Regions from separate parts of the Kitasatospora sp. NPDC089913 genome, predicted to be linked through region 3. Evidence: riboswitches for the same ligand, from Rfam matches in the RefSeq annotation. Region 3 holds a riboswitch; each other region holds the start of a gene.

Region 1 (7,008 bases), on a different contig from region 3:
CTGCCCACTGGTTGAGACCGGCACCGTCACACGGACGGACTGTCGGAGGCCGCGGTGACGGGCGGTCAGGCCGCCCGGTGCGTGCGGCGGCGGGCCGAGAACCGGCGGGCCACGAACACGGTGGCGACCGCCGCGGCCGTGAAGAGCAGCGTGTTGGCCACGACGCCCGCGTCCGTCAGCCAGGCGGGGTCGGAACCGTCGGGCAGTCTCGTTCCGGTGAACAGGCCGCCCACACCGGTCAGCAGGCCCCGGACGACGTAGACCGCCACCAGGGCGACGAGCCCGACGGGCAGCGTCAGGACGACGGCCGCGAGGTAGAACCGTCCGTTCCCGGTCGCCCCGCCCAACGCGGCCGACACCGCGACCAGGGCGACGTAGCACGCCGCCGCCCACCTGGAAGTCCTCATGTGGAACCGTCCCCCTGCTCGAATGTCCGGCGGTGCGGTGGCGCCGCACGGTGATGCTCCTCGCTGCCGCGCGTTCCCGCCACCCCGGCGGAACGAGCGGTGGGCCGCAGGCCCCTGCTACCGCGCCCGGGGACCCGCGACCCGCGGCGTGTCCTGGATCAGCTGCCGTACCGCAGCGAGACGGTGTCGCCGACGTGGACGGTCGTGGCGCGGGTGGCGGCGGCGGCCGTGCCGCCGTCCAGGACGACCTTCCAGGTGGACGGACCGCTGTTGGCGGTGCCGTTGATCGCGGTGATGGTGCCCGCGCCGGTGGACGGCGTGACGGAGGTGACGCAGCCGCTCGGCGTGGCGGTGGCGGCGGCGTCGAGGACGTCGCCGAGGGTGACGGTGCCGCCGGTCGGGGTGAGGGTGACGGCGCAGACCTTCGGCGTGGCGGTGCCGTTGTCGACGACGAGGGCGAGGCGGGCGGCGGTGCCGGCGGTGAAGGCGGAGGTGGCCGCCCACGCCGGTTCCCCGGCCGCGACCGGTGCGGGCGGGGTGGCGGTGAAGCCGGCGCCGGCGACGGCGCGAAGCCCGTCGACGGAGGCGTAGGCGGAGGGGACGGTGTCGGTGGACAGGTACTTGAAGCCGCCGCCGGGCTTGAACTGCTGGGCGATCAGGAAGTCGACCGGGGTCTTGCCGGTGCCGCTGGTGAAGTCGGTGCCCTGGGGGTTGATGCCGCAGGCGTTGAGGCCGGAGACGGCCCAGCCGTTGGAGTCGGTGTTGGCGCCCCACATGGCGTTGAACGCGCCGGAGGACAGCAGCTTGCCCTTGAGGAAGTTCTTGGCGGCCACCACCGCGGCGTCGGTGTTGGGGACGCCGCCGACGCACAGGGAGGCCATGGCCGCGCCGGTCATGTCGATGTCGCTGCCCTTGCCGAGTTCGGTGGGGTCGCCCGCGGCCTTGCTGTAGTTCCAGCCGCCGTCGGTGTGCTGGTTGGCGCGCACGGCCGTGACGGAGGCGTCCAGCAGGGCCTGCGGCACGCGCTTCGTCCCGCTCTGGGTCTTGGCGCCGCCGAGGGCGAGCAGCCCGAAGACCGTGCCGTTGAAGTTGGCGGACGGGCCGTAGTAGCCGGGTTCGGCGGTCTGCCAGTACGCGACCAGGTCGGCGATCAGGTTGCGGCCGGGGCCGACGCGGGCGGGGTCGATGCCGGCGGCGTAGGCGTTGAGGGTGCCGCGCTGGTAGTCGGTCGCGACGGGGGAGGCCCCGGGCCAGCCGGCGGCGGCGAGCTGGTTGCGGTAGACGAGGCGGGCGTTCTTGGTGGGGTCGCCGCCGGGGGTCACGTCGGCGGCGGCCGTGCCCGCGGCGGCGAGGGCGCTGAAGGCCCACTCGTTGGAGAGCCCGCCGCCGGTCACGTAGCTGCCGTCGGCGGCCTGGAGGGACTTCAGGTAGGTCACACCGGTGCTCTTGGAGGTGGCTATCTGGGCCGGGGTCGCGGTCGCGTGGGCCGGAACGGCCGACAGGACCAGGGCACCGGCCGCCACCGCGACGGTCACCGCGGAGGCGGCACGGGACGGGACGGAGCGCGGGAGGGCGGGAACGGGCACGGGGACTCCTCGGAGTGGCGGGCGCCGATCCGGCCCCGGCCCGGGCGCCGGTGCGGCGCGGGGCGGTGGGGCGGCGGCCGCCCGGATCGCGTGGGCTGGCTGTCGCTGATGCTGCGCGGCCGGGCGGGCATCCGGGCTCGGAGCGACGCCGCGCGCCGCTCCACACCGCTGCGCGTCAGCCCCGGATTCGCACCGGGTTCCCCCGCTCGGCCACCGGGGACGCTACCGCACCGCCGGAGGGACCACGAGGTGGGGAAAGCGACATGACGCACCGTTGACGCTCCTCCTACCCCCATGGTCTGATGAACCGATTTTTTCTCCTCGGCAGTCAGGGGAAGCCGGTCCGATTCCGGCGCTGACCCGCAACCGTAGATCCGTCCCCAGCGGCGGATGAGCCGGAATGCCTGCGCCGAGGTCCTGTTCAGGAGTGCTTGCGTCGTCGTGGACTACGACGCGGTCCGGGCGGTTCCTCGTGCGAGGGGCCGTCGGCTGCGTCGTGCGACCCGATGACCGATCGGGGAGTCGCCAGTGAGGCCCAGCAGCAGTCGTACGAGCCACGGATTCCGGGGGCTCGCGTCCCTCGTCGCGGCCAGTGCCGTCGCGGTCGCCGCGGGCGGCACCGTGCTGATCGGACATCCCGGCCGGGCCGCCGCCGACCCGATCGAGGAGTGCACGGCCACCACCGGCGCGATCGTCGCCGTCGACTTCGGCCACTGGGGCGGCGGCGTGGTCCGGGGCTGCGACGCCCACCCCACGACCGGCATGAACCTGCTGCACAACGCGGGCTTCGGCACCACCGGCACCGAGCACGACGGCCCCGGCTTCATCTGCCGGATCGGCAACGGGACCTTCGACAGCGGGACCCAGTACCCGACCGTGGCCGAGGAACCCTGCACCACCACCCCGCAGGCGACGGCGTACTGGTCCTACTGGATCGCGGAGGCCGGCCAGGACACCTGGACCTACAGCCGCTACGGAGCCCTGACCCAGAAGCCCAAGCCGGGCGAGGTCGAGGCCTGGGTCTTCGGCGGCACCGACATCGGCGGCACCAGCGGGGCGCCCACCTTCACCCCGGACTCCGTCCGCGCCAAGAACACCGGGCCCTCGCCGTCGGCCACCGCGTCCCCCTCCCCGAGCCCGACCGTCCCCTCCACCAAGCCCGGCGACCCCGCCGCGGCGGCCGCCTGGCTGGCCGCCCAGCTGGTCAACGGTGAGTACATGGGCAACTGGGCCTTCGAGGGCGCGGACTTCCCCCGGACCGCCCAGACCGCGATCGCCCTCGCCGCCGCCGGGACCCAGGACCCCGCCCTGCGCAAGGTCGTCGCCTACCTCGCCGCGCACATCGACGAGTTCCTCTTCCCGGACGGACCCGCCGGGAAGCCCGACTCCAGGGCCGCCGCTCTGCTGGCCCTGGTCGCCGAGAGCACCGAGGGCGACCCCCGGGCCTTCGGCGGCCGCGACCTGATCGCCGCGCTGACCGAGCACGTGTGCGCCGCCCAGGGCGAGAACGGCAAGTGCACGGCCGCCGGGGACTTCTACGGCGCGGCCTCGCCCTGGACCCAGGCCTGGGGCGTGATCGCCCTGCGGCGCGCGGGTGTGACGCCTACCGCGTCGGTGCTCGCGCGGTTCGCGGTGCTCCAGTGCGCCGACGGCGGGATCGCCGGCTCGATGATCGTCGCCGGGGACAACTGCGAAGCCGACCCGGTGGCCACCGGCCTCGCCGTCCTCGCCCTGCGCGGAACGGGCGGGGGCGAGGCCGTCGCGAAGAAGGCCGCCGACCGGCTCGTGGCGGGCCAGCAGGCCGACGGTTCCTACGCCCCGTACGCCGGGGCCCCCGGTGACACCGTGAGCACCGCCGCCGCAGCCCAGGCCCTGCTCGCCATCGGGCAGGGCGCCAGGCAGAGCGCCGCGAAGGCATGGCTCGGCGGCCGGCAGGGCAAGGACGGCGGCTTCCTCCCCGACGAGTCGACGACCGACGCCGACCCGGCCGCCACCGAACAGGCCGTGCTGGCGCTGACCGGCACCGACCCCAGTACCGTCCGCCACAACCCGAACGGCGCCACCACCACCCCGACCGCGCCCGCGGGCCGGACCCCCGACCTGGCCAGGGGCAGCGCCTACCTGACCGCCCCGGCGAACCTGATCGGCGGCCACTACTACGAGGCGTTCCCGGACTTCGCGGACTTCGGCCTCACCATCGACGGTGCCTTCGCCCTCGCCGCCACCGGAGCGGACGACGCGGCCCTGCGCCGGATCGTCGACTTCCTCGACCAGCAGGGCAAGGACACCGGCGAGCGCACCGTCAACGACTGGACCGGCATCGGCACCGAGTACGCCAGCGGCGGCTCCATCGGCAAGGAGGCCCTCCTGGCCGAGGTCGTCGGCCGCGACCCGCGGGCCTTCGGCGGCCACGACCTGATCGCGGCCCTGGCCGCGGCGGTCTGCGCCAAGGCCGACGACGCCACCGGCTGCGCCGGACCCGGCAACTACACCTGGGCCACCTCGGTGTTCTCCCAGGCGCTCGGCATCATGGCCCAGTACCGGGCCGGCGACGCGGCCAACGCCGCCGCCGCCGTCACCTACCTCAAGAGCCTCCAGCACGCCGACGGCTCCTGGCCGAGCCTCGTCCCCGCCACCGGCGACTCCGACGTGGACAGCACCGCGATGGCCGTGATGGCCCTCGCACTCGTCCCCGGTGACGAGGCCGCCCGGGCCGTCGACAGGGGTGTCTCCTGGCTGGCCGGCCGGCAGCTGCCGGACGGCGGCTTCCCCGGCGCGTCCGGCAACTCGACCAACTCGGCCGCCCTCGCGATCCAGGGCATGACCCTCCGCCAGTCCGCCTACGCTCCCCGGATCGCGAAGGCGCTCGACTCCCTCGCCGGACAGCAGAACGCCGACGGCGGCTTCAACGTGGCCTCCGAGGGGCAGCAGGGTTCGGACGTCCGGGCCTCCACCCAGGCGGTGGGCGGCGCGACCGGGATCTCCTTCGGCACCCTGCGCCGCGAGCTCGGCGGCACGCCGACGCCCACCCCGACCGCGACGGCCACGGGGACGCCGACCGGTTCGCCGACGCCCACCGCGACGGGTACCCCGACGGCCACGGCCACGCCGACCTCGACCGGTACGCCGACGCCCACCGCGACGGGTACCCCGACGGCGACGGCCACGCCGACCTCGACCGGTACGCCGACGCCCACCGCCACGGTCACCCGGACCCCCAGCCCCACGGCCACCGTCACGGCGACATCGACATCGACGGCGACGGCGACCGGTACCGCCTCCTCCTCCCCGTCGCCCACCGGTTCCCCCGTGCCCCCCGGCATGTCGGTCACCCCGCCCGCCGGCGGAAGCGTCGTTCAGCCCGTCGAGGGACCGCTCGCCGGTGGTGTCGACGGTCCGCGGAACGGCGGCGCGGTCCCGGCCGGACCGGTGCAGGCCCGCACGGGCACGGGGAGCCTGGCCACCACCGGAGGCGAGGCGCTCGGACTGGCGAGTGTCGCGGCACTGCTGACCGCCGCCGGAGCCGGTGCGGTCCTCGTCGCCCGCCGCCGCGCGGGCTCGACCCCGGGGCGTCACCGGTGATCCGGCGGATCGGCCGACTGGTCGGAGCCGCCGCGGCGACGCTCGCCCTCGCGGCCGGAGGAATCGGCGCGGCCACGACGCCGGCGGTCGCGGCCCCGCTGCCGATCGAGCAGTGCACCACCACCTCCGGTGTGGTGCTGGCGGTGGACTTCAGCAAGTGGGGCGGTCCGCTGCTGCGTTCCTGCGGCACCACCCCCACCACCGGGTACACGCTGCTGAACCAGGGCGGCTGGAAGACCACCGGCACCGGGCACGACGGTCCGGCGTTCATCTGCCGCATCGGCTACAGCGGCTTCCAGGGCGGCAAGCAGTTCCCCACCCCGGACCAGGAGAAGTGCGTCCTGACCCCGCCGGCCACCGCGTACTGGTCGTACTGGCACGCGGATCCGGGCCAGAACGACTGGTCGTACAGCCAGTTGGGCGCGATGAGCTACCAGCCCAAGCCCGGCAGCGTCGACCTGTGGATCTTCGGCGGGACCAACATCGAGGGCACCGAGGGCCGGCCGACCGTCGCGCCCGACACCCTGCGCGCGCACAACACCTCGACCGGCGGTGGGACGGGCACGCCCCCGGACCCGACCCCGCCGCCGACCGACCCCGGGACGGGCGGCAACGGCGGCTCCACGAGCGGTGGCACGGCCGGCGCGACGACCGGCGGCGCCGCCTCCTCGGGCGGTTCCGCCTCGTCGGGCGGAGCCGCCGCCACCGGCGGGAGCGGTTCCGCCGGAGGAACCGCCTCCTCCGGCGGTGGCACCGGATCGGGAGGCTCCTCCGCCGGCGCCGGCGCGAGCGGAGGCGGCAGCGCCGGAGGCGGAAGCGCCGCGGGCACCGGCACGAGTGGGGGAGGTGCGAGCTCGGGCGGTACGAGCGGCGGCGCCACGACCCCGAAGAAGCCGTCCACCGGGGCGACGACCCCGAACGGGACCTCCGGCGGCGCCGGACGCCCCCGGCCGGTGACGCCGGAGGCCGGGGCCCCGGCCCCGGTGCCTACGGATCCGGCACCGGAGAGCGCGGTGCCCCCGCCACCGGACGGCGCGAGCACGGAACCGCCCGCCCCGGCCCCGGCGGAGACGCCCGAGACCGTCGAGAGCACTCCCGCGGTGGCGCCGACCGACACTCCGACGGCCCCGGCGCCCGCCGCGGCGGCCGGCCCGGTGGTGATGAACGCGGCCCCGGCCGCCGACGCGCCGCACGACTCCGGGTCGATCGTCCCCGCCGTGGTGGGCGTCGTCCTCCTGGTGCTGCTGGGCCTGACCACGCTGGCTGTCGGCCGCCGTCGCCGGCGACAGGCCGAGTGACCGGGTGAGCACGCTCGACAAGCCCGCCGCCGCCCTCCCGCGACCCGCCTCCGCGCGGGCCGGGGGAGGCCGGCGGATCCCGCGCGACCTGCACCCCCTGGCCTGGTGGATCTGGGCGCTGGCGCTGGCGACGGC
Region 2 (7,008 bases), on a different contig from region 3:
TCCCGCGCGCCGGTGGCCCGGCCGTCGGTCACCACGACCAGCAGCGGGCGGCGGTCCGGGTCGCGCAGCCGCTCGACCCGCAGCACCTCGTGCGCCCGCAGCAGTCCGGCCGCCAGCGGGGTACGGCCGCCGGTGGGCAGCGACTCCAGCCGGGCCGCGCCGACCTCCACCGAGGAGGTCGGCGGCAGCACCAGCTCGGCGTCCGAGCCCCGGAAGGTGATCATGCCGATCTTGTCCCGGCGCTGGTAGGCGTCCATCAGCAGCGACAGCACCGCGCCCTTGACCGCGGTCATCCGCTGCCGGGCCGCCATCGAGCCGGAGGCGTCCACCACGAACAGCACCAGGTTGGACTCCCGCCCCTGGCGCACCTGCTCGCGGAAGTCGTCCTTGTGCAGGACCAGGGCCCGGGAGGACCGGCCGCGCGCCAGCTGGTGCGGGGCGGCGGCGCGCAGGGTGGCGCTCAGGTGCAGCCGGGCGAGCCGGCCGCGCGGGCGGCGGGCCCTGATGGTGTGACCGCTGTCGGTCTCGGCGGGGGAGCGGCGGCCCTGGGCGCCGCGCCCGGTGCCGTCCACGGCGAACAGCCGGGTCCGGTACGGGTCGCCGGCCGCGACCGGTGCCGTCTCCCGGGCGGGGGACGGCGGCTGGAGCGGGACCGGCTGCGGGGCCGGGGCGTCGTCCTGGGCCGGGGCGTCCGGCGCCTCGGCCGTCGGGCCGTCGGGGCCGTCCTGGCCGGACGGCTCGGGTGCGCCGCCGCCACCGCCGCCGTCGGGGCCGCCGTCCTGCGGGCCGTCACCCTCGGGGCCGTCGCCCTCGGGACCGCCCTCCGGGTCCGGGTCCTCCTCGGGCTCCTGCGGCGGCTGCGGCTCCTCGGGCTCCGGCTCGGCGTGCTCCTCCAGCACCCGGTCCAACTGCTCCTCGTCCAGCCCGGGGGCGTCGAAGGGGTTGCGCCGCCGCCGGTGCGGCAGCGCCAGCCGGGCGGCCTTGCGGACGTCCTCCGCCAGTACCTCGGTCCGGCCCGCCCAGGCGGCCAGCGCGACGGCGGTCCGGGCCATCACGATGTCCGCGCGCAGTCCGTCCACCTCGAACGCCGCGCAGACGGCGGTGATCTGCCGCAGGGCGGCGTCGGTCAGCTCCACCTGCGGCAGCAGCTCGCGGGCGGCGGTGATCCGGTCGGCGAGCGCCCGCTCGTCCGCGGCGAAGCGGCCGGCGAAGGCGGCCGGGTCGGCGTCGTAGGCGAGCCGGCGGCGGACCACCTCGGCGCGCTCCACCGGCTCCCGGGTGGCGGCGATCTCCACCGTCAGGCCGAACCGGTCGAGCAGCTGCGGCCGCAGCTCGCCCTCCTCCGGGTTCATCGTGCCGACCAGCAGGAAGCGCGCCGCGTGCCGCACCGACACGCCCTCGCGCTCCACGTAGGAGCGGCCCATCGCGGCGGCGTCCAGCAGCAGGTCCACCACGTGGTCCTGGAGCAGGTTGACCTCGTCGATGTAGAGCACGCCGCGGTGCGCCCGGGCCAGCAGCCCCGGCTCGTACGCCTTGACGCCCTCGGACAGCGCGCGCTCGAGGTCCAGCGAGCCGACGATCCGGTCCTCGGAGACGCCGACCGGCAGCTCGACCAGCTCGGCCGGGCGCTCCGAGGACGTGCCTCCGCCGTGCGCGCCGTCCGGGCACTGCGGGTCCGGGCCGGCCGGGTCGCAGGCGAAGCGGCAGCCGTCGACGGTCGCGATGGAGGGCAGCAGCCCGGCCAGCGCGCGCACCATGGTCGACTTGGCGGTGCCCTTCTCGCCGCGCACCAGCACCCCGCCGACCGCCGGGGAGACGGCGTTCAGCAGCAGGCCGAGCCGCAGGTCGGCCATGCCGACGATCGCGGTGAACGGGTATCGGACGTCACTCATGCATGCTCCCCAGGGGCTCCGGGCGGAAGGAACGGCAGCGATCCGGCCGCCGGCACCCCGCCCTCGATCAGCTTCCACAGCGCGTCGGTGTCGGCGTGTTCCTCGATCAGTTCGCCCAGCCGGTCGAGCCGGGCCTCCCGCGCGTCGGTGAAGGAGGTGTCCGGCGCGGGGACGAACGCCCGGCCGGCCGCCGTCGCGACCTCGCGCAGCAGCGCGCGCCGGAAGCCGTCGTTCTCCAGCGCGCCGTGCCAGGTGGTGCCCAGGACGGAACCCACCCGGCAGCCGTCGAGGAACGGCTCGCCGCCCTCGACCGCGACGATGCCGTGGTGGATCTCGTAGCCCTCGACCCGCTCCCCGAACGCCTCGCCGACGGGCCGGCCGAGCACCTTCTCCACGCCGAAGCGCACGGACGTCGGCAGCAGCCCGAGGCCCTCCACCGGGCCCGCCTTCGACTCGACCTCGTCGACGATCGAGCCGGCCAGCATCTGGTAGCCGCCGCAGACGCCCAGCACCGGCAGCCCGGCCGCCGCCCGGGCCCTCAGCACCGGTTCGAAGCCGCGCTCGCGCAGCCAGCCGAGGTCGGCGACGGTGGCCCGGGTGCCGGGCAGCACCACCAGGTCGGCGTCGGCCAGCTCCTCCGGCCTGGTGGCCCAGCGGACCAGCACACCGGGTTCCTGGGCGAGCGCGTCCAGGTCGGTGAAGTTGGACAGCCGGGGGAAGCGCAGCACCGCCACCCGCAGCACGTCGGCGCCCAGCGGGCCGCGCGCGGCGGTCCGGTCGACGACGGTGGACAGGTCGAGCGAGTCCTCCGCGTCCAGCCAGAGGTCCGGCAGCATCGGCAGGGTGCCGAGCACCGGACGCCCGGTCAGCTCCCGCAGCATCTCCAGCCCGGGGGCCAGCAGCCGTGCGTCGCCGCGGAACTTGTTGACGAACCAGCCGGCCACGTGCCGCTGGTCCTCCGCCGACAGCAGCGCCAGCGTCCCGTACATGGCCGCGAACACGCCGCCGCGGTCGATGTCCCCGACCACGACGACCGGCAGGCCGGCCGCGGTGGCCAGGCCCATGTTGGCGATGTCCCGGTCCCGCAGGTTGATCTCGGTGGGCGAGCCGGCGCCCTCGCAGACCACCACGTCGAAGCGGCGGCGCAGGTCGGCCAGGCACTCCAGGGCGCGTTCCAGCAGCAGCGGCTTGCGTTCGCGGTAGTCCAGCGCGCCGACCTCGGCGACCGGGCGGCCCAGCAGCACCACCTGGCTGCGGCCGTTCGCGCCGGGCTTGAGCAGCACCGGGTTCATCGCCGCCTCCGGCTCGACCCGGGCGGCCTGCGCCTGCATCACCTGGGCGCGGCCGATCTCGGCTCCGTCGGCGGTGACGAAGGAGTTCAGCGACATGTTCTGCGCCTTGAACGGCGCGACCGAGACCCCCTGCCGCGCCAGCCAGCGGCAGATGCCCGCCGTGACCACGCTCTTGCCGGCGTCCGAGGTCGTCCCGGCGACCAGCAGTGCCTTGCTCATGCCCGGTACCTCCGCTTCCTGATCAGCGCCGCCCGCAGCAGCAGGTGCCCGGCGACGGTCGTACCCAGGGCCAGCGCGCCCACCCGCCGGGAGAGCACGCAGGCCCGCTCGATGTCGTCCACCCCGACCGGGCGCAGCCCCTCGCCGAGCACCGGCCGGTGCTCCGTGCGATCGCCGTACCGGAGCGTCCCGCCGAGGCGGACGCCGACCGCGCCGGCGAAGGCCGACTCGGCCTGGCCGGCGTTGGGGCTGGGGTGCGCGGAGCCGTCCCGCCGCCAGATCCGCCAGGCGGTGCGCGGTTCGGGGGCGGCGGCCACCGTCAGCAGCGCGGTCAGCCGGGCGCCCGGCCAGCCGGCCACGTCGTCCAGCCGGGCCGAGGCCCAGCCGAACCGGGCGTAGCGCGGCGAGCGGTGACCGACCATCGCGTCCAGGGTGTTCACGGCGCGGAACGCCAGCAGCCCCGGGGTACCGGCCAGGCCGCCCCAGACCAGGGCGTTCACCACGGCGTCGGCGGTGTTCTCGGCCACCGACTCGACCACCGCGCGGGCGATCTGCTGCTCGTCCAGGGCGCTCGGGTCGCGTCCGCACAGGTGCGGCAGCCGTTCCCGGGCCGCCGTCAGGTCACCGGCCGTCAGCGCGCGGCCGACGGTGCGGGCCTCCCGGGTCAGCGAGGTGCCGCCGAGCACCGTCCAGGTCGCGGCGGCGGCGAGCGCGGCCCGGCCGAGCGGCCGTCGGGCCAGCAGCCGGTCGGCGGCCACCGCGCCGGCCGCGACGGCGCCCACGCACAGCGCGGTGTAGGCGGTGCCGGCCGCGCGGTCGTCGCGCCACAGCAGCCGCTCCAGCCGACCGGCCGCGCCGCCGAAGCCGGCCACCGGGTGGCCGCGGCGCGGATCGCCGAACCGGGCGTCGGCCAGGTACCCGGCGACGGCGCCCGCGCCGAACGCGGCGGCCCGGGTCAGCGGGCGCAAGGGAGGGCGGGTGGCGCGGTCGGCGGAGTGCTCGGGGGGAGGTCCCGGCCCGGCGGGGCAGCCTGCATCGCGTGCGTGTCCTCACTCAGGGTCCGCGCCCTGGATCGACGTACCGGGGGCGAGAGTCTCCTGGCTCCCGGGTCGGACGCGCTCCCGGGCCTTCCGGCGGCCGCTGACGGCCCTCCGTGGCTGAACTCCGGTCGTGCTCCCCGGTGACAGTGGCGGGACCGCGCCGGACTCGCACCGGCTTCCTCTGCTTGCCTCCGTAATGGCTGAAGGATCCCATCACGGGCCCGAAGGGGGAGTCAACCGAGGTCGCGGAGGGGTTGGTCACACGCCGGGGCCCTCCCGGCGGCCGCCCCCGTGCCCGCCCCGGCACCCGCTCGGCACCCGTCCGCCACCCGCCCCGGCGGCCCGCCGTGCCCCGTCGCTACCTCCGAGGCCGCCCGCCGCCGGACCGCGCCCCGCTGTGCGATCCTCCACCCCCGCCGGGCGGCGCGCCCGCCCCGCTTCGTGCGTTCGTCGGCTGGGGCACCACCCGGCGCCGCGCCTACCGTCGGGACCCATGCGACCCCAGCGCTCCCACCTCTTCGCACGTCCGGCCCGGTCCGCCCCGCCCGCCCCGCCGCCCCCGGTGCCGTTCTCGCCCGCCGCCGTCCGCGCCCACCGCGCCGCCCTCGGCCTGACGCCCGAGCAGGTCGCCGAGGGGATGGCCGCGCACGGCGTCCGGCTGCTCCCGGCCCACGTCCTCGGCTGGGAGAACGGCGGTCCGCCCCCCGGCGAGGAGGAGTTCCTCGCCCTGGCCCGGGCGCTGTGGTGCCCGCCCGAGCAGCTGATGGGTGTCCGCCCGGCGAGCCTGCGGGACTTCCGGCTCGCCCGCGAACTGAGCCAGGACGGCGCGGCCCGCCGGATCGGCGTCCCGGCCGGGGAGTACCGGCGGGCCGAGGTCACCGGCCAGTGGGACGGCGACGCCGAGCCGACGGCCGCGCTCGCGCACGTGCTGGGCCTGACCCTGCGGGAGCTGGTCGCGGCCACCGGCCGCCGGGAGGAGCTGGACCGGCGGCTGCGGCGCTGCGTGGACGGCCGCTGGCAGGCGCAGGTCGGCGCGATCGTCCGGATCGTGCCGGTGGACCGGGCGGACCTCGAGGCCGTCCTGCCCGTGCTCCAGGACGAGCGGCAGGTGCCCGCGCACTGGGGGTCCGGCGGCTGGGGGCCCGCCGAGGGGGCGGCCGCGCCGTCCGCGGCCGGGGGCCCGCCGGTCGAGCACTTCTGGGAGCTGCTGGCCCGACGGGAGCCCGCGATCCCCGTGTGATCCGGCGTTCGTTCTGGCACTCTCGTTCTGACGATCCCGGTGCGGCCCTCCCCGCGCGGCAACCCGTACGGCCGTGTCCTGCTGGCCCGGCCGGGTCGCGGCCAGTGGACTGGGCTGTGACGTGGGTCCGGACACCGGTCGGCCCAGAACCGAGCAGCGGGGAGCGAGTATGCGTTGGGGAATCGCGGCCACCGTGGCGGCCGCCGCGGTCGGCACCGGGGCGGCCGTCCTGGTGATCGGCCGCCGGGCCTCGGAGCGGATGGTCCGCCCGGCCGGGGCCGCCCGGGAGCGGACCGGCCCGGTCGTGGTCCAGAGCCTGGGGGCCGGGCGGATCACCTTCACCCGGAGCGCGGAGAGCGAGCGCCCCGGGCGCTGGGCCGTCGAGTGGGGGGAGGACGGGCACGCCGTCGTCGAGGAGGTCCTGCACCGCGACGAACGGGGCGTCACCCGCCGCCTGGTCCGCGCCGACCGTGGCACCCTCGCCCCCGGTACCGAGGTCCGCTTCACCCCGCGGGTGTACCTCGGCGACCCGGCCTCGGCCCTCGGCCTGACCTTCGGCGAGACCGCCGTCGAGGGGGAGCTGGGCGCGCTGCCCGCCTGGTGGCTGGACGGCAAGCGCGGCACCTGGGTGATCCTGGTGCACGGCCCGGACGCCGACCGCGCCCAGGTGCTGCCCGTCCTGCCCGTGCTGCGGCGGCTCGGCCTGCCCGCGCTGGCGGTCAGCTACCGGGGCGACGCGGGCGCGCCGGCCTCCCCCGACGGCCTGGGCCACTTCGGCGAGACGGAGTGGCGGGACGTCGAGGCGGCGATCCGGCTGGCCCTGGACGGCGGCGCGGGCCGGGTGGTGCTGTACGGCTGGTCGCTGGGCGCCACGATGGCCCTGCAGGCCGCCGCCCGCTCGGACTTCGCCTCCTCGGTCAGCAGCCTGGTCCTGGACTCCCCGGTGCTGGACTGGCCGGCCACGGCCCGCCGGGGCGCGGCCAGGGCCGGGTACCGGGGCGCGGCCGCCGAACTCGGCGCGCTGGCCGCCGAGGGCCGGACCGGCGTGGATCTGGCCGACTTCGCCCGTCTCGCGGAGGGCACCGACCTGCGGGTGCCCACCCTGGTGCTGCACGGCCCCGACGATCCGGTGGCGCCGTTCCGGGCCGCCGAGCGGCTGGCCGCGAGCCGTCCGTCCCTGGTGAACCTCCAGGCCTTTCCCGGCGGCGACCACGCCGCGCTGTGGAACACCGACCCGGACCGCTACTCCGAGACCCTGCGCCGCTGGCTCACGCCCTTCTGCTGAGCCGCCGCCCCCGTCGCCCCCGCCGCCCCGGCTCCGACCC
Region 3 (7,008 bases):
TCCAGCTGCCCGCCCGGCCACCGCAGCAGCACGCCCCTGCCGGCCCGATCGCGGTGCTGCTGATCGGCCCCGCCGGCGCCGGCAAGACCACCGTCGCCCGGCACTGGGCCGAGCGCCGTCCCAGCCCGACCGCGCACATCAGCCTCGACGACGTCCGGGAGTGGGTGCAGTCCGGCTTCGCCAACCCGCAGTCCGGCTGGAACAACGCCTCCGAGGCGCAGTACCGGCTGGCCCGCCGGACCTGTGGCTTCGCCTGCCGCAACTACCTCGCCAACGGCATCTCCTGCATCATCGACGACGCGGTCTTCCCCGACCGCCCGGCGATCGGCCTCGGCGGCTGGAAGCGGCACATCGGACCCGGCATGATCCCGGTGGTGCTGCTGCCGAGCCTCGACTCGGTGCTCCACCGCAACGCCCGGCGCAGCGGGAACCGACGGCTCGGCGACGAGGAGGTGGCGCGGATCCACGGCCGGATGGCCGGCTGGTACAACTCCGGGCTGCCGATCATCGACAATTCCCACCTCGACGTGGCCGCCACCGCCGCCGAGCTCGACCGGGTGATCCTGGCCCGGCTGATGGGCATCCCGGTCCGCTGAGGGGCCCGTGCACCCGGCGGGTCTGTCGGTGCCGACTGCGATGATGGACGGGTCCTGAACGTTCCACCGGGGGAGCCGCGCCCGTGCCGGAAGGCCACATCATCCACCGCCTCGCCGCCGAGAACCACCGTGCCTTCGGTGGCCGGGCGGTCCGTGCCAGCAGCCCCCAGGGGCGGTTCGCGGACGCCGCCGAGCTGATCGACGGGCGGGAGCTGGAGGCCGCCGAGGCGGTCGGCAAGCACCTGTTCCTCGGCTTCGGCGAGGACGCCTGGGTGCACATCCACCTGGGCCTGTACGGCGGCTTCACCTTCGCCGCGATCGGCGACGGACCGGTGCCGCCCCCCGTCGGCCTGGTCCGGTTGCGGCTGGAGAACGACGAGCACGTCGCCGATCTGCGCGGCCCCAACACCTGCGAGCTGATCACCGGCGCCGAGAAGGCCGCGGTGGCGGCCCGGCTCGGCCCCGACCCGCTGCGCGCCGACGCCGACCCGGACGCCGCCTGGCGGCGGATGACGAGCAGCAGGACGACGGTCGCGGCCCTGCTGATGGACCAGAAGGTGCTGGCCGGGGTGGGGAACGTCTACCGCGCCGAGGTGCTGTTCCGGCACGGCATCGATCCGCACCGGACGGGGCGGGAGCTGCTCCGGGCCGAGTGGGACGCGATCTGGGCCGACCTGGTCGCGCTGATGCGCGAGGGCGTCGGCGCCGGCCGCATCGACACCGTGCGCCCCGAGCACACTCCCGAGGCGATGGGCCGCCCGCCGCGGGTCGACGACCACGGCGGCGAGGTGTACGTCTACCGGCGGGCCGGGATGCCGTGCCTGGTCTGCGCCACCGAGGTCCGGGCGGAGGAGCACGCCTCCCGCAATCTCTTCTGGTGCCCCTCCTGTCAGCCGGCGGGCGTCCCGGCCCGCTGACCGGGCCGTCGACCGGTCCGTAGACCGGGCCGCCGGTCGGCCGGGGTCAGCCGGTGGCCGCGTCGTGCTCGTCGTGCTCGTGCCGGCCGTGGTGCCCGGAACGCTCGTGCTGCTCGTGCTGCTCGTGCTGCTCGTGGGGCTCATGGGGCTCGTGGTGCGTGTGCCGCTCGGGAGTGTCGACGGCGCACGCGTCCAGCAGGGGGCGCAGGTCCGCGTCCACGAGCCGGTAGCGCACGACGCGTCCCTCCTTCTCGCCGATCACCGCCCCCGCCGTCCGCAGCAGCCGCAGGGCCTGGGACACGGCGGGGTCGCGCATGCCGGTGGCGACCGCCAGGTCGCTGACGGCGAGCGGCCCGGTGCGGTGCAGCGCCAGCAGCAGGGCGAGGCGGCCCGGGTCGGCGAGCAGCGAGAACCGCTCGGCCCAGGAGCGGACGTGGGCGGTGTCGCCGATCGCCGCGATGGCCTCGCAGACCCGGTGCCCGTCGATGGTGCGGTGGCCCGCGCGGTCGGCCGGAACGAGATGCATACGGGCCATTCTCGCAGGCCGGACGCTGTGATCCTGGACACCTGCGCAGGTGCGCAGCCTTGCAAGGGTCGTCGCCCGCCCCCTACGGTGTTGCCCGCCGTGGTGCTCGGGAAGACCGGTGACGGACCCTCAGGGGTTCCAGTCCGGAGCGGCCCTCGCCACTGTGATCGGGGGGAAGTGTCCGTACCCACGTCGCCACTGGGCGCCTCGCGCGTCCGGGAAGGCGGGTACGGGAGCCCCGTCAGCCAGGAGACCGGCCGCGGCATCTCACGAAGTGTTTCCACGAGGTGCTGGAGCGTGATCCCAGGATGACCCTGCCCGAAACCGTCGCCGCCCCGGCGGCGCCCACCGCCCTGCCCACCTTCCGATGGCGGCGGGAGGACACCGTGCGGACCGCCGGCCTGATGGGCGTGATCCTGGCCATGCACGTGGTGGCCTTCGGAACGCTGATCTTCCTGGTCGCGCCGGAGAAGTACGAGGTGGGCACGCAGGTCTTCGGGGTGGGCCTGGGGATCACCGCGTACACCCTCGGCATGCGGCACGCCTTCGACGCCGACCACATCGCGGTGATCGACAACACCACCCGGAAGCTGATGGCGGACGGCAAGCGGCCGGTCTCGGTCGGCTTCTGGTTCGCGCTCGGGCACTCCTCGATGGTGGTGCTGATGGCCGCCCTGGTGGCGGGCGGCGCGCAGCTGGCCAGCACTCTGATGGACGACGAGTCCAGCACCCACCAGTGGCTGGGCGTGGTCGGCACCTCGGCCTCCGGTGCCTTCCTCTACCTGATCGGCGCGCTCAACCTGGCCGCGCTGTTCGGCATCCTCAAGGTCTTCCGCTCGATGCGGGAGGGCCGGTTCGACGAGGCGGAGCTGGAGGACCACCTCAACTCGCGCGGCCTGCTGGCCCGGGTGCTGAACCGGGCGACCCGCTCGATCACCCGCCCCGGCCAGATGTTCCCGGTCGGCATGGTGCTCGGCCTGGGCTTCGACACCGCGACCGAGGTCACCCTGATGGTGATGGCGGGCTCCGGCGCGGCGTCCGGCCTGCCCTGGTACGCGATCGTCTGCCTGCCGCTGCTGTTCGCGGCCGGGATGAGCCTGTTCGACACCCTGGACGGCACCTTCATGAACTTCGCCTACCAGTGGGCGTTCTCCAACCCGGTGCGCAAGGTGTACTACAACCTGACCATCACCGGGCTGTCCATCGCGGTGGCGTTCATCATCGGGACCATCGAACTCGTCGGCGTCCTGCACGAGAAGTTCGACCTCACCGACCCGGTGACCGGCTGGATCGCGGACATCACCCTGGACAACGTCGGCTACGCCATCGTCGGCCTGTTCGTCGCCGTCTGGGCCGCCGCCATCGCCTACTGGCGCCTAGCCGGCGTCGAGCGGAAGTGGGCCACCCCCGCCACCCCCGCTCCCACCACTGCCGACCCGGCCCCCGCCACCCCCGCCCCCACCGGCGGCGCCGAGTAGTCCGGCCCGGGCCCGGGTGGGGGCGTTCGGCGGGCGGATCGGGGGCGGGGTTCGTAGGCTCGACCCATGGCTGATGCGTACGCGGGCCGGCGGGAGCGGTTGCGGGAGCACTGCAGTGCGTCCGGGACCGACGCGGCGCTGATCACCCGGGCGGCGAACGTGCGGTACCTCACCGGGTGTCCGCCGTGCGGGGCGACCCTGTTGCTGACCCGGGACCGGGCGCTGCTGGCGCTGCCCGACGACCTGCCGCCGGACGACACCGGGGAGCACCTGATCTCGCCCGAGGTGACCAGGCTGGAGGTGGCGGCCGGGGCGGACACCGCGCTGGCCGCGGCGGGCGCCGCGGCGGGGCTGCGGCTGGCCGGGCTGGCGGTCGAGGAGCACGATCTGACGGTCACCCGGCACCGGGCCGTGGCCGGGCTGGTCGAGGGCACCCGGCTGGCGGACGTCGGACAGGCGGTCGAGCGGCTGCGGGTGGTCAAGGACGAGTACGAGATCGCCGATCTGCGGATCGCGGCGGAGATCGCCGACCAGGCGCTCGGCGAGCTGCTGGAGTCGATCCTGGTCGGCCGGACCGAGCGGCACCTGGCGATGGAGCTGGAGCGCCGGATGATCGACCACGGCGCGGACCGCGCGGCGTTCCCGGTCTCGGTGGGCACCGGCAGCCACTCAGGGCAGCAGGCGCACCAGCCCACCGACCGCCGGGTCGAGGAGGGCGATTTCCTGACCGTGGTGCTCGGCGCCCGGTACCGGGGCTACGGGGTGTCGACCGCCCGGACCTTCGTGATCGGCGCGGCCCCGGCCCCCTGGCAGGTGGAGCTGCACCGGCTGGTGTTCCGGGCCCAGCGGGCCGGCCGGGAGGCGCTCGGCCCTGGGGTCGAGCAGCACGTGCCGGACCAGGCGGCGCGGGAGATCCTGCAGTCCGCCGGGCACACGGAGACCTCTCCGCACCCGGTCGGCCACGGTATCGGGCTGGAGATCCGGGAGGCACCGCGTCTCGGTCCCGCGGACATGGGTAAACTGGACAGCCGCGTGCCGGTCACCGTCGGCCCGGGGGTCCACCTCCCGGGACGCGGCGGGGTCCGGATCGAGGACACGCTCGTCGTCCGCCCCCTTGAGGAGGGCGGTCCCGAGCTGCTCACCATCACCACCAAGGAGCTCCTCGCGCTGTGACGCTCCCGCGGCACAGGACGCGTTCCTTGGTTCCTTGACAGCTATATCCAGGAGTAAGTGCGCCCGTGGCTTCCACGAACGATCTCAAGAACGGCATGGTCCTCAAGCTGGAGGGCGGCAAGCTCTGGTCCGTCGTCGAGTTCCAGCACGTCAAGCCCGGCAAGGGTCCGGCCTTCGTGCGCACCAAGCTCAAGGAGGTCCTGACGGGCAAGGTCGTCGACAAGACCTTCAACGCGGGCACCAAGGTCGAGACCGCCAACGTCGACAAGCGCGGCATGCAGTTCTCGTACAAGGACGGCGAGAACTTCGTGTTCATGGACATGGACACCTACGACCAGCTGACCATCGAGCCGGTCGTCGTCGGCGACGCCGCCAAGTACCTGCTGGAGGGCTTCGAGGCCCTGGTCGCGACCAACGAGGGCGCGGTCCTCTACATCGAGCTCCCGGCCGCGGTCGAGCTCGTCATCGCCGAGACCGAGCCGGGTGTCCAGGGCGACCGCTCCACCGGTGGCACCAAGCCGGCCACCCTGGAGACCGGCGCCGAGATCCAGGTGCCGCTCTTCATCACCACCGGCGAGAAGGTCAAGGTCGACACCCGCGACGGCAGCTACCTCGGCCGGGTGAAGTAAGTCCGTGTCGTCCGCACGCACCAAGGCCCGCACGCGAGCCTTCCAGATCCTGTTCGAGGCCGACCACCGCGGGGTCGACCCGCTGACGGTCCTCGCCGACTGGGTGGCCCGGGCCCGGGAGCCCAAGCCGGACGAGGGCACCCCGCAGGTCGCCGAGTACACCATGGAACTGGTGGAGGGGTACGTCCAGTACGCCCGCCGGATCGATGAGCTGATCTCGCAGTACGCCGTCGGCTGGACGCTCGACCGGATGCCGATCGCGGACCGCAACGTCCTGCGGCTCGGCGCCTACGAGCTCATCTGGGAGGACGGCGTCCCGGACGCGGTCGTCGTCGACGAGGCGGTGGAGATCGCCAAGGAGTACTCCACCGACGACTCCCCGGCGTTCGTCAACGGTCTGCTGGCCCGCTTCATGGAGCTCAAGCCGAGCATCCGCCGCTGAGGCGCGCACCCGCACCGACGGCCGTCGGACCGGAAACGGTCCGGCGGCCGTTCGGCGTGTTCACCCGTTCGGCGTATGGTGGCCCTACTCGCCAGTAACCTGGTGCTCCGGCGGCCCACGCCCGCCGGCGACCCCGCAGTGAAGGGCAGGCCACCCCCCATGACCACGGCGATCCGCAGCGAGTTCGATCAGGGCATCGCCCTCACCCCGCACCCGGACGAGCCCGGCCGCTACGACGGCGACCTCGGCGCCGGCTGGCAGATCGGCGGCGGCGTCAACGGCGGACTGCTGCTGGCCGTCGCCGGCCACGCGCTCTCGCTCGCGCACTCGGCCCGCCAGGAGAGCGCCGGCCACACCGACCCGGTGTCGATCAGCGGCTACTACCTCTCCGCCGCCACCCCCGGACCGGCCACCGTGCGCACCGACGTCGTCCGCACCGGTCGCACGCTGTCCACCGGCACCGCCGCACTCAGCCAGGACGGCGTGGAACGGCTGCGGGTGCTCGCCACCCACGGCGACCTCGCCACCCACGACGGCGAGGTGCGGACCAGTGCCACCCCGCCGCAGCTGCCGCCGCCGGACCAGTGCATCGGCGTCGAGCACGCGCCCAAGGAGCTGATCGCGCAGGCCGCGCTGCTGGAGCGGTTCGACATGCGGCTCGACCCGGCGACCATCGGCTGGGCGCTCGGGCAGCCGTCCGGCACCGGCCGGATCCAGGGCTGGTTCCGGCTCGCCGACGGCCGCGAGCCCGACCCGCTGCTGCTCCTGCTGGTCGCCGACGCGCTGCCGCCGGTCACCTTCGACCTCGGGATGCCGGGCTGGGCGCCGACCGTGGAGCTGACGGTGCATCTGCGGGCCAGGCCCGCGCCGGGCTGGCTGCGGGTCGTGCACGCGACCCGCAACCTCGCGGGCGGCTACTTCGAGGAGGACGCCGAGGTCTGGGACGAGACCGGCCGACTGGTCGCGCAGTCCCGGCAGTTGGCGCGCGTGCCCAGATAGTCGCCGCTTGCGGCGCGGGGTTTCCGGGAGAGGGCGCCCGCTTGCGGAGGGGGCGCCCTCTTACCGGTGGGGGCGCTCGTTCACTGGCGTGCGCGGGCGGGAATGGCCGAAACGGTGTGAGCGGGTGGGCACGGGGTGTGACGACGGCGCCTCGCGCGGGGCGGACGCGCGGGGCGCGACCGCTCGGGCGCACAACCGTGCGTGACTCCAAACATCCGATTCACCCTCGGTTACAGTCCTGTGACACG
Region 4 (7,008 bases), on a different contig from region 3:
CGTCGAACAGGGCCTGGTGGCTCAGACCGAGGCTCTCGCCGAGGACGAAGGCCTCGGCGACCGCGATCATCGACACACCGAGGATCATGTTGTTGCAGATCTTCGCGGCCTGCCCGGTGCCGGAGTCGCCGCAGTGCACCACCTTGCGGCCCATCGCCGCCAGCACCGGTTCGGCGGCGGCGAAGTCCTCCGCCGCGCCGCCGACCATGAAGGTCAGGCTCGCCGCCTCGGCGCCCGGGACCCCGCCGGAGACCGGGGCGTCCAGGGCCCGGTGGCCGGACGAGCGGGCGAGGTCCCGGGCGGTCCGGGCGTCCCCGACCGCGATCGTGGAGCAGTCGACGAACAGCGCGTCCGTCGCCGCGGCGGTCAACTCCCGGTAGACCTCCAGCACATGGCGTCCGGTCGGCAGCATGGTGAGCACCAGCTCGGCGTCCGCGACCGCGTCGGCGGCCGAGGCGGCGATCCGTACGCCCTGGCCGGCCGCCCGCTCCCGGGCCTCCGGCACCAGGTCGTGGCCGGTGACGGTGTGACCGGCCCTGACCAGGTTCGCGGCCATCGGGCCGCCCATGTTTCCGAGTCCGACGAATCCGATCCGGTGGGTCACCAGCGCTCCAGGGGGGTGAGGTCGGCGAGGCCGAGTTCCCGCTCGCCCAGCGGGGCGAACCAGCGGGCCACGGCGGCGGGGTCGACGGCGTCCAGCGTGGCCGGACTCCAGTGCGGTGCGCGGTCCTTGTCGATCACCTGGGCCCGGATGCCCTCGGCGAGGTCCGGGGTGGCCAGGGCCGCGCAGGAGCTCCGGTACTCCTGGTCGAGCACCGCCTCCAGGGGGCCCAGCTCCCGGGCCCGGCGGAGCGCGGCCAGCGTCGCCTTGACGGCCGTCGGCGCGTTGGCGGTGATCCGGTCGGCCGCCTCCTTCGCCTCCGGTTCGCCGCTCGCGGCGAGCCGTTCGAGGATCTCCTCGACGCTGTCGGCCGCGTAGCAGGTGTCGATCCACTCCCGCTGCCGCTCCAGCCGGCCGGCCGGCGGTTGCCCGACGTGCCGGGCGAGGGCGTCGTGCACGGTCGACTCGGCCAGGTCGTCGAGCAGGGCGGGCAGCCGCCCGGCCGGCACGAAGTGGTCGGCGAGGCCGCAGAGCAGCGCGTCCGCCGCGCCGGCCGAGCCGGCGGTGAGGGCGAGGTGGGTGCCCAGCTCGCCGGGCGCCAGGGCGAGCAGATAGGTGCCGCCGACGTCGGGCACGAAACCGATGCCCGCCTCGGGCATGGCGATCCTGGTGCGCTCGGTCACGATCCGGACGCTGCCGTGGGCGGAGACCCCGACCCCGCCGCCCATCACGATGCCGTCCATCACCGCGACGTAGGGCTTGGGGTAGCGGGCGATCCTGGCGTTGAGGCGGTACTCGTCGCGCCAGAACTCCTCGACCTCGCGCGGATCGCCGCCGGTCGCGGCGCGGTGGATGGCGACGATGTCGCCGCCCGCGCAGAAGGCCCGGTCGCCGGCCCCGGTGACGACGACGGTCGCGACCCGCGGGTCCCGCTCCCAGTCGTCGAGGACCTCGGTGATCCGGCGCACCATGGTGTGGGTGAGGGCGTTGAGGGCCTTCGGGCGGTTGAGGACGATCAGGCCGGTGCGGCCCTCGCGCTGGACCAGGACCTCATCGGTGGTGCCGTCGCCCATCACGCGGCCCCGGTCAGGCCGCGGGCCACGATGACGCGCATGATCTCGTTGGTCCCTTCCAGGATCTGGTGCACCCGCAGGTCGCGGACGATCTTCTCGATGCCGTACTCGGCCAGGTAGCCGTAGCCGCCGTGCAGTTGGAGCGCCTGGTTGGCCACCTCGAAGCCGGTGTCGGTGGCGTGCCGCTTGGCCATCGCGCACAGCTGCGGGGCCCGGGCGTCGCCCCGGTCCAGGGCGTCGGCGGCCCGCCACAACAGGGCCCGGGCGGCCTCCAGTTCGGTGGCCATGTCGGCGAGCCGGAACTGCAGTGCCTGGGCGTGCAGCAGCCGGGCGCCGAAGGCCTCGCGTTCGGCGAGGTAGGAGACGGTGCGCTCGAGCGCGCTCTGGGCGCCGCCGAGCGAGCAGGCGGCGATGCCGAGGCGGCCGCCGTCCAGACCGCGCATGGCGATCCGGAAGCCCTCGCCCTCGCCGCCGAGCAGCCGGTCGGCGGGCAGCCGCACGCCGTCCAGGAGCACCTGCCGGGTCGGCTGGGCGTTCCAGCCCATCTTGCGCTCGTTGGCGCCGAAGGACACGCCCGGGTCGTCCCGGTCGACCAGGAAGGCCGAGACGCCCTTCGCCCCGGGGCCGCCGGTGCGCGCCATGACCAGGTAGACCTGGGCACTGCCGGCGCCGGAGATGAACTGCTTGACGCCGTCGAGCACCCAGTGGTCGCCGTCGCGGACGGCCCGGGTGGCGAGGGCGGCGGCGTCGGATCCGGCGCCGGGTTCGGTCAGGCAGTAGCCGCCCAGGTGTTCGGCGGTGCAGAGCCGGGGCAGCCAGCGGGCGCGCTGGGCGTCGTCGCCGTGGCGGTCGACCATCCAGGCGACCATGTTGTGGATGGAGAGGTAGGCCGCGATGGACGGGCAGCCGGTGGCGAGGGCCTCGAAGGCCACCGCGCCGTCCCGGCGGGTGAGGCCGGAACCGCCGGACTCCTCCCGGACGTAGACGCCGGCCAGGCCGAGCTCGCCGGCCTTGCGCAGCACGTCGACCGGGAAGTGCTTGGCGAGGTCCCACTCCACCGCGTTCGGGGCGAGGTGCTCGTCGGCGAAGGCCCTGGTGGTCTCCGCGATCGCACGCTGGTCGTCGGTGAGATCGTGCACGGCGCTCATCCCATCGTCGGCATGGTGAAGCTGGCGCCCTCCTTGACCCCGGAGGGCCAGCGCGAGGTCACCGTGCGGGTGCGGGTGTAGAAGCGAATCGAGTCCGGCCCGTGCTGGTTGAGGTCGCCGAAGCCGGAGCGCTTCCAGCCGCCGAAGGTGTGGTAGGCGATCGGCACCGGGATCGGCACGTTGACGCCGACCATGCCGGTGTTCACCCGGCGGGTGAAGTCCCGGGCGGTGTCCCCGTCACGGGTGAAGATGGCCACGCCGTTGCCGAACTCGTGCTCGCTGGGCAGCCGCAGGGCCTCCTCGTAGTCGGCGGCGCGGACCACGCTGAGCACCGGCCCGAAGATCTCCTCCCGGTGGATCCGCATCTCCGGCGTCACCCGGTCGAACAGCGAGGGGCCGAGGAAGAAGCCCTCCTCGTGGCCCTCCAGCCGGAAGTCGCGCCCGTCGACGACGAGTTCGGCGCCCTCCTCGACCCCGAGGTCCAGGTAGCCGCGGACCCGCTCCAGCGCGTCCCGGCCGACCAGCGGGCCGAAGTCCGCCGCCGGGTCGTCCGAGCGGCCGACCTTCAGCGCGGCGATCCGCTCGACCAGTTTGGCCACCAGCGCGTCGGCGGTCTCCTCGCCGACCGGGACGGCCACCGAGATCGCCATGCAGCGCTCGCCCGCCGAGCCGTAGCCGGCGCCGACCAGCGCGTCCGCCGCCTGGTCGAGGTCGGCGTCGGGCATCACGATCATGTGGTTCTTGGCGCCGCCGAAGCACTGGGCGCGCTTTCCGTGGGCGGCCGCGGTGGCGTAGACGTACTGGGCGATCGGGGTGGAGCCGACGAAGCCGACCGCCTGCACCCGGGGGTCCTCCAGCAGGGTGTCCACGGCCTCCTTGTCGCCGTTCACCACGTTCAGCACGCCGGGCGGCAGTCCGGCCTCGAGGAACAGCTCGGCGAGCCGCAGCGGCACCGAGGGGTCGCGCTCGGAGGGCTTGAGCACGAAGGCGTTGCCGCAGGCCAGCGCGGGCGCGGCCTTCCAGAGCGGGATCATCGCCGGGAAGTTGAAGGGGGTGATGCCGGCGACCACGCCGAGCGGCTGGCGCATCGAGTAGACGTCGATGCCGGTGCCGGCGTTGTCGGTGAACTCGCCCTTGAGCAGGTGCGGGATGCCGGCCGCGAACTCGACCACCTCCAGGCCGCGCTGCAGGTCGCCGTGGGCGTCGGCGACGGTCTTGCCGTGCTCGGCGGAGAGCAGCCGGGCGAGCGCGTCCCGCTCCTGCTCGACGAGTTGGAGGAAGCGCAGCAGCACCCGGGCCCGGCGCTGCGGGTTCCAGGCCGCCCACGCGGGCTGGGCCTGCGCCGCGTCGGCGATCACGGCCTCGACCTCGGCGCGGCTCGCCAGCGGCACCCGGGCCTGGACGCGCCCGGTGTTGGGGTCGTGGACGTCGCCGAAGCGGCCGGACGTCCCGGCGGTGCGCTTTCCGCCGACGAAATGGGTCAGTTCGGGGACGATCAGGTCAGGGACCATCGGTTCCTTCTCTCGACAGGATGGGGAGAGGAGGAGTGGAGGCCGCGCCGGTGCGCGGGCGCACGGTGGTGCGCTCGGCGCATGACGGCGTCGGCGGACGAACCGTCAGCGCGGGTGCGCCCCGGGGCTCGTCGGCACGGCACAGCCGGGGGCGGTGGAGCGGAAGCAGCCCGGATTCATGCGTGTCGTCTCCATCCTCGTGGAAAACACGGACCATCCGCGGCCGGTATCCTGACTCCCGGATCGACGCGCGCCCCCGGGCCTTCCCGGCTGGCTGCCAGTGGCCGAACTCCTGCGAGGACGAACTCCCCGGTCACAGTGGCGGGACCGTGCCGGACTCACACCGGCTTCCCTGACACCGCGGACCTGTTCCGACCATATAGTTGGACGTCCTAGTAAGTCCAGAGCCCCTTTCCGGCCGGGCGCGTCGGAACCCCCGCCGCCGGAACGCGACGGGCCCCGGGGGAAGCACCCCCGGGGCCCGAACGGCAGTTGACGCGTGATCAGTCGGTGACGTGGACCGGCTCGCCCCCGACGTAGGTGCGCAGCACCCGGGCCGACGCGATCTCCTCGGGCGGACCGGTGAGGATGTCGCGGTCCAGGACGACCAGGTCGGCCAGCATGCCGGGCGCGAGCACCCCGGCGTCGTCGTGCCCGTTCACATGGGCGGTGCCGGCCGTGTAGGCGGCGATCGCGGAGGCCAGGTCCAGCCGCTGCTCGGGCAGGAACACCCGGTCGTCCTCGGCCTCCGGCTCCCTCCGGTTGACCGCGACGTGCAGGCCGGCGAGCGGGTCCGGGCTGCTCACCGGCCAGTCGCTGCCCGCCGCCAGGGTCGCCCCGGCCCGGAGCAGCGAGCCGAACGGGTACTGCCAGGAGGCGCGCTCCGGGCCGAGGAAGGGGATGGTCAGTTCGTCCATCTGCGGCTCGTGCGCCGCCCACAGCGGCTGGATGTTGGCGACCGCCCCGAGCCGGGCGAACCGGGGCAGGTCGTCCGGGTGGACCACCTGGAGGTGGGCGAGGTGGTGGCGGGTGGCGCGCCGGCCGTTGGCGGCGCGGGCCGCCTCGACCGCGTCCAGCGCCTCGCGCACGGCCCGGTCGCCGAGGGCGTGGAAGTGCACCTGGAAGTCCAGCGCGTCGAGGGCGGTGACGTACTCGCGCAGGGCGGTGGGGTCGACGAAGCTGAGGCCGGAGTTGGCGGTGGCGCAGCCGCAGCCGTCCAGGTAGGGGCTGGTCATCGCGGCGGTGAAGTTCTCCGCGATGCCGTCCTGCATGATCTTGACCGAGCCGGCCCGGAACCTGCCGTGCGCGGCGGCGGCGCGGCGCTCGACCAGCCCGGCGATCTGCTCGGCGCCCCGCTCGCGCTCCCACCAGAGCGCGCCGTTGACCCGGGCGGTCAGCGCGCCGGAGCGGGCGGCCGCCAGGTAGGCGTCGGACGGGTCCGGCTGGCCGTTGAACTCGCCGAGCAGCGCGTCCTGCCAGCCGGTGATGCCGAGCGAGTGCAGCAGCCGCTGGGCCCGCAGCAGTCCGTCGAGCCGGTCGGCGGCGGTGATCGGCGGGACCAGCCGGGCCACCAGGCCGGTGGCGCCCTCCTGGAGCACTCCGCTCGGGGTGCCGTCGGCCTCGCGCTCGATCCGGCCGTCCGCCGGGTCGGGGGTGTCGCGGTCGACGCCGGCGAGTTCCAGCGCCCGGGTGTTGGCCCAGGCGCCGTGGTGGTCGCGGTTGGTGAGGTAGACCGGGCGGTCCGGGACGACGGAGTCGAGCAGCTGCCGGGTCGGCAGGCCGCCCTCGAAGCTCTCCATCGACCAGCCGCTGCCGGTGATCCACTCCTGGTCGGGGTGGGCGTCTGCGTAGGCGCGGATCCGCTCCAGGTAGTCGGCCACGCCGACGGTGCCGGTGAGGTCGCAGACGGCCAGCTCGGTGCCGCCGAAGACGGCGTGGATGTGCGCGTCCTGGAAACCCGGCAGCAGCAGCTTGCCGGTGAGGTCGACCACCTCGGTGTCCGGACCGATCAGGTCCCGGACCTCGTCGTGGCCGACGGCGGTGATCCGGTCGCCGGTGACGGCCAGTCCGGTCGCCCGGGTACGGGCGGCGTCGCCGGTGTGCACGGGGCCGCGGGTGAAGACCAGATCGGCCTTGGTCATGGGTGGTGCTCCGTTCTCGGGTGGTGCGGGTGGTCCGGGTGGCGTGGCCCGCCGGTACGGGTCAGCGGGTGTCGCCGAGGAAGTAGGGCGAGCGGCGGCGCCAGCGGGCCCAGGCGGCGGCGGGGAGTCCGGTGACGATCATCAGTACCACGACGGTGAGTTCGAACCAGCCGTTGTCGGCGGCGAGTTCGAAGTGGTCGGTGGAGTCGTAGAAGGTCCAGGTGAGGTAGCCGCCGACCACCAGCAGGACGGCTGCGCCGAGCAGCGGGCCGACCACCGCGCGCAGCCCTTCCGGCAGGTCGGTGCGCAGCAGGTGGCGGAAGCGGACGGCGGCGGCGACGGCGGTGAGGGCGTAGTAGAGGGCGACGATGATGCCGATCGCGTTGACGGCGGCGGAGATCAGGTCGTTGACGGTCGGGATGACGATCGAGCACAGGGCGAGCGCGACCGCGACCCCGGTGATCAGCAGGGTGCCGAGGGCGGGTGTGCGGTGCTTGGGGTGCAGCCTGGTCCAGACGGGGCCGAGCACGCCGT

What was found. Region 3 has a riboswitch for cobalamin ahead of ACIPYS_RS15640 (HoxN/HupN/NixA family nickel/cobalt transporter). Riboswitches for the same ligand answer to the same signal wherever they lie in the genome.
Region 1: another riboswitch for cobalamin. It lies ahead of ACIPYS_RS22475 (prenyltransferase/squalene oxidase repeat-containing protein); the one in region 3 lies ahead of ACIPYS_RS15640 (HoxN/HupN/NixA family nickel/cobalt transporter).
Region 2: another riboswitch for cobalamin. It lies ahead of ACIPYS_RS13485 (cobalamin biosynthesis protein); the one in region 3 lies ahead of ACIPYS_RS15640 (HoxN/HupN/NixA family nickel/cobalt transporter).
Region 4: another riboswitch for cobalamin. It lies ahead of ACIPYS_RS30430 (CoA-acylating methylmalonate-semialdehyde dehydrogenase); the one in region 3 lies ahead of ACIPYS_RS15640 (HoxN/HupN/NixA family nickel/cobalt transporter).

The regions. Positions count from the first base shown of each region.
Region 1 covers NZ_JBIVGI010000014.1:204,040-211,047, forward strand. Annotated here, with positions in the region: gene ACIPYS_RS22465 (hypothetical protein) at 66-407, opposite strand; gene ACIPYS_RS22470 (hypothetical protein) at 566-1,993, opposite strand; cobalamin riboswitch at 2,119-2,196, opposite strand; cobalamin riboswitch at 2,279-2,420, shown strand; gene ACIPYS_RS22475 (prenyltransferase/squalene oxidase repeat-containing protein) at 2,522-5,575, shown strand; gene ACIPYS_RS22480 (hypothetical protein) at 5,572-6,873, shown strand; gene ACIPYS_RS22485 (CbiQ family ECF transporter T component) at 6,878-7,008, shown strand, end outside.
Region 2 covers NZ_JBIVGI010000007.1:78,864-85,871, reverse strand. Annotated here, with positions in the region: gene ACIPYS_RS13495 (putative cobaltochelatase) at 1-1,892, opposite strand, end outside; gene ACIPYS_RS13490 (cobyric acid synthase) at 1,889-3,403, opposite strand; gene ACIPYS_RS13485 (cobalamin biosynthesis protein) at 3,400-4,371, opposite strand; cobalamin riboswitch at 4,474-4,673, opposite strand; gene ACIPYS_RS13480 (helix-turn-helix domain-containing protein) at 4,937-5,683, shown strand; gene ACIPYS_RS13475 (S9 family peptidase) at 5,853-6,968, shown strand.
Region 3 covers NZ_JBIVGI010000008.1:208,788-215,795, reverse strand. Annotated here, with positions in the region: gene ACIPYS_RS15655 (AAA family ATPase) at 1-596, shown strand, start outside; gene ACIPYS_RS15650 (Fpg/Nei family DNA glycosylase) at 680-1,513, shown strand; partial or broken gene ACIPYS_RS15645 (ArsR/SmtB family transcription factor) at 1,704-2,039, opposite strand; cobalamin riboswitch at 2,123-2,316, shown strand; gene ACIPYS_RS15640 (HoxN/HupN/NixA family nickel/cobalt transporter) at 2,348-3,517, shown strand; gene ACIPYS_RS15635 (Xaa-Pro peptidase family protein) at 3,584-4,690, shown strand; gene efp (elongation factor P) at 4,756-5,319, shown strand; gene nusB (transcription antitermination factor NusB) at 5,324-5,761, shown strand; gene ACIPYS_RS15620 (thioesterase family protein) at 5,921-6,760, shown strand.
Region 4 covers NZ_JBIVGI010000025.1:70,606-77,613, forward strand. Annotated here, with positions in the region: gene mmsB (3-hydroxyisobutyrate dehydrogenase) at 1-604, opposite strand, end outside; gene ACIPYS_RS30420 (enoyl-CoA hydratase/isomerase family protein) at 601-1,674, opposite strand; gene ACIPYS_RS30425 (acyl-CoA dehydrogenase family protein) at 1,674-2,822, opposite strand; gene ACIPYS_RS30430 (CoA-acylating methylmalonate-semialdehyde dehydrogenase) at 2,819-4,333, opposite strand; cobalamin riboswitch at 4,537-4,728, opposite strand; gene ACIPYS_RS30435 (amidohydrolase) at 4,837-6,474, opposite strand; gene ACIPYS_RS30440 (APC family permease) at 6,536-7,008, opposite strand, start outside.